DNA from 3 places in the Streptomyces sp. NBC_01508 genome. Region 2 is predicted to be linked to each of the others. Evidence: riboswitches for the same ligand, from Rfam matches in the RefSeq annotation. Region 2 holds a riboswitch; each other region holds the start of a gene.

The links. A riboswitch is a leader RNA that binds a small molecule or an ion and turns the genes downstream of it on or off. The one in region 2 is predicted to bind cyclic di-AMP.
Region 1: it holds a riboswitch for cyclic di-AMP, as region 2 does, so the genes downstream of both, OG700_RS21130 (M23 family metallopeptidase) here and OG700_RS14200 (NlpC/P60 family protein) in region 2, are expected to answer to the same signal.
Region 3: it holds a riboswitch for cyclic di-AMP, as region 2 does, so the genes downstream of both, OG700_RS34640 (C40 family peptidase) here and OG700_RS14200 (NlpC/P60 family protein) in region 2, are expected to answer to the same signal.

The regions. Positions count from the first base shown of each region.
Region 1 covers NZ_CP109419.1:4,552,027-4,555,292, reverse strand. The annotation lists gene OG700_RS21135 (PrsW family intramembrane metalloprotease) at 1-161, shown strand, start outside; gene OG700_RS21130 (M23 family metallopeptidase) at 217-1,281, opposite strand; cyclic di-AMP (ydaO/yuaA leader) riboswitch at 1,293-1,447, opposite strand; gene OG700_RS21125 (PP2C family protein-serine/threonine phosphatase) at 1,778-2,863, opposite strand.
Region 2 covers NZ_CP109419.1:3,120,188-3,123,453, reverse strand. The annotation lists gene OG700_RS14205 (hypothetical protein) at 1-340, opposite strand, end outside; gene OG700_RS14200 (NlpC/P60 family protein) at 478-1,644, opposite strand; cyclic di-AMP (ydaO/yuaA leader) riboswitch at 1,643-1,804, opposite strand; gene OG700_RS14195 (ATP-dependent DNA helicase) at 1,997-3,266, shown strand, end outside.
Region 3 covers NZ_CP109419.1:7,493,527-7,496,792, reverse strand. The annotation lists gene OG700_RS34650 (ATP-dependent Clp protease proteolytic subunit) at 36-689, shown strand; gene OG700_RS34645 (hypothetical protein) at 697-1,005, shown strand; cyclic di-AMP (ydaO/yuaA leader) riboswitch at 1,424-1,595, shown strand; gene OG700_RS34640 (C40 family peptidase) at 1,599-2,069, shown strand; gene OG700_RS34635 (ATP-binding protein) at 2,121-2,552, opposite strand; gene OG700_RS34630 (8-amino-7-oxononanoate synthase) at 2,797-3,266, opposite strand, start outside.

The DNA of each region.
Region 1 (3,266 bases), 1.4 Mb from region 2:
GCCCCGACTACGTCGAGCGCGAGCAGGAGCTGCTGCACCACCTGTGGCAGCGCCGGGAGATGGCGTCGCCCGCGCTGGCGTACGCGGCGCGGGCGACGGGGCGGGTGTGGACGCCGCCGCCGTACATCGACTACGGCGGCTACAACCCGTACCGGAACTGAGTCCTGCTCCGGTACGGGTTCATCCTGCTTCGGTCCTGCTTCAGTCCTGCTTCGATCAGGGCGTGAGGCCCTTGCCCCGCAGCCAGCTCATCGGGTCGATCCCGCTGCCGCCCGCGGTGTGCACCTCAAGGTGCAGATGCGCGCCGGTGACGTTGCCGGTGGCTCCCACGCGTCCGATCGTCTCGCCGGTGGTGACCTTCTGGCCGACGCCGACGGTCATCGAGGACAGGTGGGCGTACCAGATCTCCGTACCGTCCTGAAGCTCCAGCACGATGCGGTAGCCGTACGACCCCGACCAGCCGGCCGACTTGACGGTCCCGCTGTGCACGGCCTTGGTCGGCGTGCCCGTGGGGGCGGCGAAGTCCAGGCCGGTGTGCTGCCCGGAGGACCACATGGAGCCGGCCTGGCCGTAGGTGGAGGTGAGCGTGTACGAGGAGGTGGGGAGCGAGAAACTGGCGGCCAGCTTTTCGAGGCGCTCCTTCTCGGCCTTGCGCTCCGCCGCTTCCTTGGCCTTGCGCTTCGCCTCGGCGGCCTTCTCCTCCGCGTCGGTCTGCTGCTTCTTGGCCTCGGCCGCGGCCTTCTCGGCGGCGGCCGTCTCGGCGCTCGCCTTCTGGGCGGCGTCGGCCTCGGCCTGCTGCTGCTCCGCCTGCTGGAGGATGCGGGCGCGCAGCGCCTCGCCGGAGTCGGTGGTGCCCTGCTGGGCGTCCGCGGCGGTGAGGCCCGCGGTGGTGAGCGGCGCGGGCGTCTCGTCGCTCTTCTTGTCGCCGTCGGACATGAAAGACCCGACGCCGGGAAGGGACTTGGCGTCGGGGAAACTGTCCGAGATCGCGTCGGGAAGTGATATCGAGACCGCGGGCTTGTCCTGCGCGGAGGCGATGCCTCCCGCGCCAACCGCGGCGATGACTCCCACTCCGAGGACCGTGGAGCTGCGGGCGAGAGCGTTGCGCTGTTTGGCGACACGGTGCTTGCCGCGTACGGGACGGATGGACTCCGCAGTGGGATTCCACTCCTCCCAGTCCCTGTTCGCCTCGCCGTCGGCGAGATCTGTGCCGGTGAACCGGCTGCCGGGGCCGAAATGGGCCGGGGCTGAGGCTTCGGGGGCAGGCCTGTTGGACGCCACTGGGGCGCTCTCCTTTCCTTCCTTCTCGCCTACCGGGTTAGCTGACGGGTTCGGAGCAGGAAGGTCTCCTACGAGCGTTCTTGACCACACGAGGCAGCAAGAGGCGCCCGATTCACCCCAATTGGTGGTTCCCCGGTTTCCTTGCGGAATTCGGCGCGTGCGCACGGTGCCGTCTCTTTCGACGGCTGGGACAACCGCGCTGCGTTATCGAACGTTAATAGACGACGGGGGCTTATTCCAAGCTGTTCCGGGTGATCGTTAGCGACAGCGGCCCGGACCAACCGGGACACAAGCAGGCGGAATCGGGCGAGTTGATCGCCCCTCGGAGGGTGTGCGATCACACACTCGAACTGACGGTGCGTCAAGTGTTATGCGGAGTGGTGTGCCCCAACTACGCAGCGTGGTAGGCGAGATGACACCACGACGGACGGGCGGTGGGACGGGACAACGGAACGGGACGGCAGTTGGACGCGTATCACGACAGGGCGGGACGGCGTCACGGCACGACGGGCATCGTCCGGCGCCGATCCGGCTGCCCCTCGGTGGGCCGTATGACGGCCAGCAGCGCCATGTCGTCCGTACTGCCGCCGCCGGTGTGCAGCCGTACGTCCCCGACGATCGCCTCCAGCATTTCGTCCGGGCCGGGGAAGATCCGGCCCGCCAGCCGTTCGCGCGGGTCGTAGAAGACGCCCTTCGTGTCGCGCGCCTCGGTGAGCCCGTCCGTGTAGAGCAGCAGCGTCGCCCCGGACCGGTAGGGAACCTCGTCCGCGCGGTCCGGCCACGCCCCCAGCTCGCCCATCCCGAGCGGCAGCGCCGGGTCGGCGGGCACCACGACCGTCAGCCCGCCGTCCGGGCCGAGCAGCAGCGGCTCCGGGTGCCCGCGGTTGACCACACGCACCATGCCTTCGGTATGCGGGATCTCCGCCAGTACGGCGGTGGTGAAGCCCTCGAACAGGTCGATGCCGGTACGCCGCGTGCCCTCACGCGCCAGCGCCCGCTCCAGCCGCTGCGCGACCCCTTCGAGCGAACTCTCCTGCTCGGCGGCCTCCCGGAAGGCACCGATGATGACGGCCACGGTCTCGACGGCGCCCATGCCCTTGCCGCGTACGTCGCCGACCACCAGCCGTACCCCGTACGCCGTGTCCTGGACGGCGAACAGGTCACCGCCGATGAACGCGCCCTCCTCCGCCGCCTCGTAGCGCGCGGCGACGTGCAGCCCGCCGATCCGGGCATCGGGCGTGGGCAGCACGGCGCGCTGGGCCGCCTCGGCGATGACCCGCGCCGACGCGAGCCGCTCACCGCTGCGGCGCACGACACCGTTGATGGCCAGCGCGAGGACGGAGACGGTGAAGACGGTCAGCCCGTCGCTGAGCGTTTCGATCTGGGCCGCCCCGTTGTACAGGTGCAGCCCGACGGCGGCGCTGGTCGCCAGGGCACCGATGACGAAGGTGCGCGCGAAGGAGAAGAACGGGGCGGCGACCAGGGGAGCGGCCGAGAAGAGCGGGGCGGAGGTGAAGGCCGTCGGGGTCGCCTCGTCCAGGATGACCGCCACCACGATGACCAGGCCGGGCAGGATCTCCAGGAACGGATGCGGCGCGCGGGCGGCGTGCCGGGCGCGCCGGCGCCTGGCCGTCCTCCGGCCACCGGAACCGAAGCCGGGGAAATGCTTGCCCGTGGCACGCCAGCCGTTCCACGTGGGGTCGTCCGGGGGAGTGTCGGCCTCGCGGAAGCCGGCGTCGGCCCGCCGGAAGGCGCGCCCGAACCCGCGCCCGAACCGGCGTTCGATCCTCTGCCCGATCCCCCGCCGGACGCCGTGACCGAGGCTGCGGAGCCCGGTGGGCCGACCGGGACGGCGGACAGCTCCCCGGTCGGGACGCTCGTCGCGCCCGCCGTCGCCGGTCCCGCCGTTGCCCGCCGTCCCGTCGTCCCCGCTGTCTCTCAGGTGCCCCACCGGTGGCCTCCTGCCCGGTCCGTCGACGGCTGCG
Region 2 (3,266 bases):
CCGGGCGCTCCGACTCCGCGGCGAGCGGCCCTCCGGCCCCGCCGTCATCGCCGAACCACCCGGTGACCCGCCCCGGATCCAGCGCCACGGCCAGCAGCGCGACCGAGGCCAGCAGCCCGACGACGTACCAGCCCTTCAGCCGCCTCGGCCGCCGGGCCGGCCGGTGCGTGCGCCACCCCTCCGGGGGCGCGGGCTCCTCCCGCAGCCGCCGTGTCACCATCCGGGCCCGTGCCGAGGGCTCCTTGGGCGCGTCGGGCACGCCGTCCGCCGACTCCCGCAGGAATCGCTCCCACTCCTCGTCGGACGTGGACGAACCGCCCTGATCCCCACCCGCGTTCATGCCGGACTCCTTCTGTCACCACCACGGTGTCGGTACCACCGCGACGGCCCCTCCCCAGGGACATCTGTCGCATGATCGCATAGGGGGTCGAAGGGAGCCCCGAGGAGCAGCCGGCCCGGAAACAGGGGCCAACGGGCTCAGGCCGGGCGCACGCTGCCGTAGATCGGCATGTAGTAGATCGACTCCTCACGGACGTTCGCGCCCGGCTTCGGCGCGTGGATCATCTTGCCGTCGCCCTGGTAGATGCCGACATGGCTGATGTCGTCGTAGAAGAACACCAGGTCGCCGGGGAGCAGATCCGCCGTGGCGACGCGCTTGCCGACCTTGACCTGGTCCCAGGTCGTACGCGGCAGCTGGACACCCGCCTCCTTCCAGGCGGCGGCCGTCAGCCCCGAGCAGTCGTACGAACTGGGGCCGGTGGCGCCCCACACGTACGGCTTGCCGATCTGCGCGCGGGCGAACGCGAGCACTTTCTCGGCCTTGGCCGCGTACGTACCGTCCGTGTCCCCCGTGCCCGTGCCCGTGTCGGTGCCGCCGCCGGCGGCGGGCGGCTGTTCCTCCTGCCGCGCCTCCTCCTGGCGCTTGCGCTCCGCCGCCTCCTCCTTGGCCTTCGCCTCGGCCTTGCGGCGCGCCTCCTGCTCCTTCTTGCGCTCCAGCTCGGCGAGGACCGCCTTCTCCTCGGCCGTCAGCTCCGACAGCAGCGACCGCGCCGCCGCGAGCTTGTTCTGGACCCTCTGCTTGCCGACCTTGAGCGACGCCTGCGACTCAGTCAGCGTCTCCAGGCTCTTGGTCGCCTTGGCGCGCTGCTTGGCCGCGGACCGCTGCTCCTTCTGGAAGTCCTCGACGGCCCCCTGCTGGCGGTCCGTCAGCCGGTCCATCAGCTGGGTCTGCTCGAAGTACGACTGAGGGCTGTCGGCGAACATCAGGGCGGCCGTGGGACCGACCGCGCCCGCGCGGTACTGCGCCGCCGCATACGTACCGAGGGCGCGCCGCGCCCCGTTCACCTTGTCGGCGCTCTTGGCGACGTCGTCCAGCACTCGCTCGACCGACTTGCGCTGCGTGTCGGTCGCTTCCTTCGCCTTGTTGTACTGCTGCGTCGCCGTCCCGGCCTGCCGGTACAGGTCGTCGACCTTCTTCTGCACCTCTTCCACCGAGGGCTTCGGCTCGGCCGGCGCGGCGGTGGCGCTCTGCGTCGACAGCAGCGTGACCGAGGCGAGCGCGGCCGTCGTGAAGCCGACGGCCGGTGTGTTCCCGCGCAGTGCGGTGCGCGTGCGCGATTTGCGATGCGACGCCAAGGTCGACATCTCCTTCCGTGGACCGCCTACCGGGTTAGCTGTCGGGTTCGGGCGGAACGGAAGGCTGCCCTACGGGCCGGGAATTACGGCCCGATTCACCCCGGTCGAACATGGTGGGTCCCCGGTTCCGGGCTGCTGTGCGCAGGCCCGGATTCGGCGCAGGCCGCCCGCTCGGCGCTGATCGCCGACGGAGTACGGACCGCCTCGGCGAGCACGCTAGCCAACCTGTGGTGCCGCTGTGAAGGTCGATGGCCGATATGCCCGATACATTTTCGTGACCTTTCGCGTAAACGTTCCTGGGCGGCCCCGCGAGGCCATGTGGCGGCGGGCTGTCAGTGCGGCACCCTAGACTCGGGAAGCGATGAGCAGCCTCTTTGACGACAGCTTCCTGGCGGACCTCCAGCCCTCGGCCGATGAGCCTCCGCCGCCGCCCGAGGACACCGCGCCGGAGCAGGTGCCCGACGATCTCTTCGGAGGGAAGTTCGACGTGCCCCCGCCCAGGGATCCGTACCACCGCGACGGCGCCCCGCGCACCGTCGTGGACCCGGCGGCGCTGCTCGAAGGGCTGAACGACGAGCAGCGCGCCGCCGTCGTGCACACCGGATCGCCGCTGCTCATCGTGGCCGGAGCGGGCTCGGGCAAGACCCGGGTGCTGACCCACCGGATCGCGTATCTGCTGGGCACCCGCAGTGTGCATCCGGGCGAAATACTGGCGATCACGTTCACCAACAAGGCCGCGGGCGAGATGAAGGAGCGCGTCGAGCAGCTCGTCGGACCGCGCGCCAACGCCATGTGGGTGATGACGTTCCACAGCGCCTGCGTGCGGATCCTGCGCCGCGAGTCGAAGCGGCTCGGCTTCACGTCGTCGTTCTCGATCTACGACGCGGCCGACTCCAAGCGCCTCATGGCCCTGGTCTGCCGCGATCTGGACCTGGACCCCAAGCGCCACCCCCCGAAGGCGTTCAGCGCCAAGATCTCGAATCTGAAGAACGAGCTGATCGACGAGGAGACGTTCGCCGGTCAGGCCACGGACCCCTTCGAGAAGACGCTGGCCGAGGCGTATCGGATGTATCAGGCGCGGCTGCGCGAGGCCAACGCCCTGGACTTCGACGACATCATCATGACGACGGTCCATCTGCTCCAGGCGTTCGGGGACGTCGCCGAGCACTACCGCCGCCGGTTCCGCCACGTCCTGGTGGACGAGTACCAGGACACCAACCACGCGCAGTACACCCTGGTGCGCGAGCTGGTCGGCCCCTCGGGCGAGGGACACGACCCGGCCGAGCTGTGCGTCGTCGGTGACGCCGACCAGTCCATCTACGCGTTCCGGGGCGCCACGATCCGCAACATCCTTCAGTTCGAGGAGGACTATCCGGACGCCAAGACGATCCTGCTGGAGCAGAACTACCGCTCCACGCAGACGATCCTCAGCGCGGCCAACGCGGTCATCGAGCGCAACGAGAGCCGGCGGCCCAAGAATCTCTGGACGAACGCGGGCGCGGGCGCCCGGATCACCGGGTACGTGGCGGACACCGAGCACGACGAGGCGCAGTTCGTCGCCGACGAGATCGACCGCATGACGGACGCGTCGGAGGCCAAGGCGGGCGACGTCGCGGTCTTCTACCGGACGA
Region 3 (3,266 bases), 4.4 Mb from region 2:
CGAGAGCCCGTCCGGCACCCGAGGAGAGGCACGCCATGAACCGTCCTTCCGCGCGCCCGCGCCGCCCGCCCACGCACGTCCTGCCGGAGTTCACCGAGCGGACCACCACCGGGACCCGGTCCCTCGACCCGTACTCCAAGCTCTTCGAAGGACGGATCATCTTCCTCGGCACCGCCCTGGACGACACCTCGGCGAACGACGTGATCGCCCAGCTGCTCCATCTCGAATACGCGGCGCCCGACCAGGACATCGCCCTCTACATCAACTCCCCCGGCGGCTCCCTCAGCGCCATGTCCGCCGTGTACGACACGATGCGGGTCATCGGCTGCGACGTGGCGACCACCTGCCTGGGTCAGGCGGTGTCGACCGCCGCCGTCCTGCTGGCCGCCGGGGCGCCCGGCAAGCGGATGGCACTCCCAGGGGCACGCGTCGTCCTCCAGCAGCCGGGGATCGAGGAGCCCGTACGCGGCCAGCCGTCCGATCTCGCCATCCAGGCCGAGGAGTTGCTGCGGTCGCGGGCCCTGATGGCGCGGACACTGGTGCGGCACACCGGACAGAGCGCCGAGCGGATCGACACCGACATCGACCGGGACACGATCTTCGACGCGACGGCCGCCAAGGAGTACGGCCTGGTGGACCAGGTCACACAGGACCGCCGGGCGTCCCTCGGCTTCAACGACCCCCGGTGAAGCGCCGATGCTGCCACCGGAGCTGCCGCCGCTGCCCGCGCTGACCCGCGCCGAGGGCGACTTCGTGGACTGCTATCTCCAGGTCGTCGACCTGGTGGGCCGGATCAACCCGGCGCGCGCCGACGACACGTACGGCGCGCTGCGCGCCGCACAGGCCCTGGTGGCCAGGGCGGCCGAACTTCGCGACGCGCTCGCGCTGATGCACGCCAGAGGCGAGACCGAGCTGCACACACCGACCCTGGACCGCACCCTGCGGGTGCTGGACGGGGAGCGCAGGGCCGGGCGGGTCACCATGCCGCCCGGACCCGCGACTTGATGCGGACCCGGCTCGCCAACCCCGGCCCTCGGACCCGACCCATGAACCCGGCGCGCGGACCCGGCGCGCGGACCCGGCGCGCGACGAACCGGCGGCCGGCCGTCCCGTACGGACGCGTCCGTACGGGATTTGCCCGCTCGTTCGGCGTATCGACGCGCCCGCCGCGACCGGGGCGGCGACTTGCGACGGACGATCGGCCGTCCGGCCGTAACGCTTCGCTACGTCGCAGGTACAGCGCGTGAGCGATCATATGAGCCGTTCGCCGAATCGGCCTTACCAACCCAAATGGGCCATAAGTGACGAGAGTCACATCTAGCCGTTTCGGCTCGGAATTGCGCTGAGGCCGCGTCAAGATCCGTGTGACGACAAGCCCCCGCCACCTCGGCGGGGCGGTCCGGGTGGACGCCGAGTCCTGCCGCCGCTCCGGATGCCTGGTCGACACGAGTGGATCGGCAGGAGTGGAGGACCCGAGCAGTTCGGGGCGGCCCGACCATGGACCGCTCCTCGGGGTGAAGCCGCACACGCGGCCGGGCATCTTCGCCAGCCCGAACCCGACAGGTCATCCTTCACAGGCGGCTGACGAAGGGTGTCGCATGTTCGCGCTGACGCATGTCCCGTCGCTGTTCTCCCGGGCCGGTACCGCATCGGTCCTCCTCGCCGCCGTCGGCGGCACGATGCTGGCGCCCGGCGCCGTGTCGGAGGCCCACGCCGCACCGGCCGCCTCCAAAGCCCTCAATGTGGCCGCTTCCAAGAAGGGCGCGCCCTACAGGTACGGGGCGACAGGTCCGCACCGGTTCGACTGCTCGGGGCTGACGCTGTTCTCCTACAAGAAGGCCGGCAAGTCCCTGCCGCGCACGGCGCAGCAGCAGTACAACAAGTCGCGCCACATCTCGGCCTCCAGCCGCAAACAGGGCGACCTGGTCTTCTTCCACTCCGGAAACAGCGTCTACCACGTCGGCATCTACGCCGGCGGCGGCAAGATCTGGCATTCGCCGAAGACGGGTCAGGTGGTACGGCTCCAGCGCATCTGGTCCAAGAGCGTCTGGTACGGCCGGGTCCGCTGAGGCCCGGCGGGTGGCGGGCAGCGGGTGGCGGGCCGGGCGCGGCCCGGCGGGTCAGCCCTGGGGCCGCGGCGTCCAGGGCAGGGTGATCCACACCGTCTTGCCGCCGTCCTCGGTGGGTGTGACGGTCAGTCGGCCGCCGTACTCGGCGGTCAGCGAGCGGATGATGACCATGCCGCGGCCGTTGTCCTGCTGGACCGCGGCCGGGAGCCGCTTCGGCCACCGCGGGTGGCTGTCGGTGACTCCGACACGTAGCTGTTCGTCGCGCTCCAGGGTGACGTCGACCGTGAAGGTCGGCGATCTGCCGAAGGTGTGCTGCACGGCGTTGGTCGCGAGCTCCGAGATGATCAGGCGAACCGTTTCGGCGGTGTCGGCGTCGCCCGGCAGGCCCCATTCGGCGAGGACACGCGCGACGTATCTGCGCGCCTCCGGTACCGAGGCCGGATCGCTCGGCAGGGTGACGGATGCTTCTTGACGGTCTGCCATGACGACGCTGTCCCTTTCCCACCGGGACGCAGACCGACCTACGGCAGATGCCCGCGAGTACGTCCCCGGATTGCGCTTCGCGCCACACTGCCATCAACAGCGCCCGGCGCACGGGCGATCCGCAGGGATATGGCCCCGTCTGTCGCTCTAAGCGGTGAACCCTGCTACGCGAGACCGTATTTGAGGGGACTCAAGTTTCCCGTCCCGGCGACCGAGAGGGGACGCGGGGGGCCTACGTATGTGCTCAGCCAACCGGCGCCGCGGCCCCGGCGGGCGCGGTCGCGACGATCGTCGCCAGCGCCGTCCCGACCTGCCGGTCCGTCAGGTCGGCGCGGGCCGTAAGCCTGATCCGGGAGATCCCGTCCGGCACCGACGGCGGCCGGAAACAGCCCACCACCAGCCCCGCCGCCCGGCAGTCGGCGGCCCAGCGCACGGCCGCGTCCGGAGACGGCGCCCGGACGGAGACGACGGCCGCGTCCGGGCGTACGGCGGTGAGCCCCGCCCCGGTCAGCCCCCGGTGCAGCGCGTGCGCCACCGCCCGCGCCCGGACGGCCAGCGACGGGTCCGCGCGCAGCAGCCGCAGGCTCGCGAGCGCGGCGCCGACGGCGGCCGGCGCGAGGCCGGTGTCGAAGATGAACGACCGTGCGGTGTTGACGAGTTGGTCGATGACCCGGGCCGGGCCGAGGATCGCGCCGCCCTGGCTGCCCAGCGACT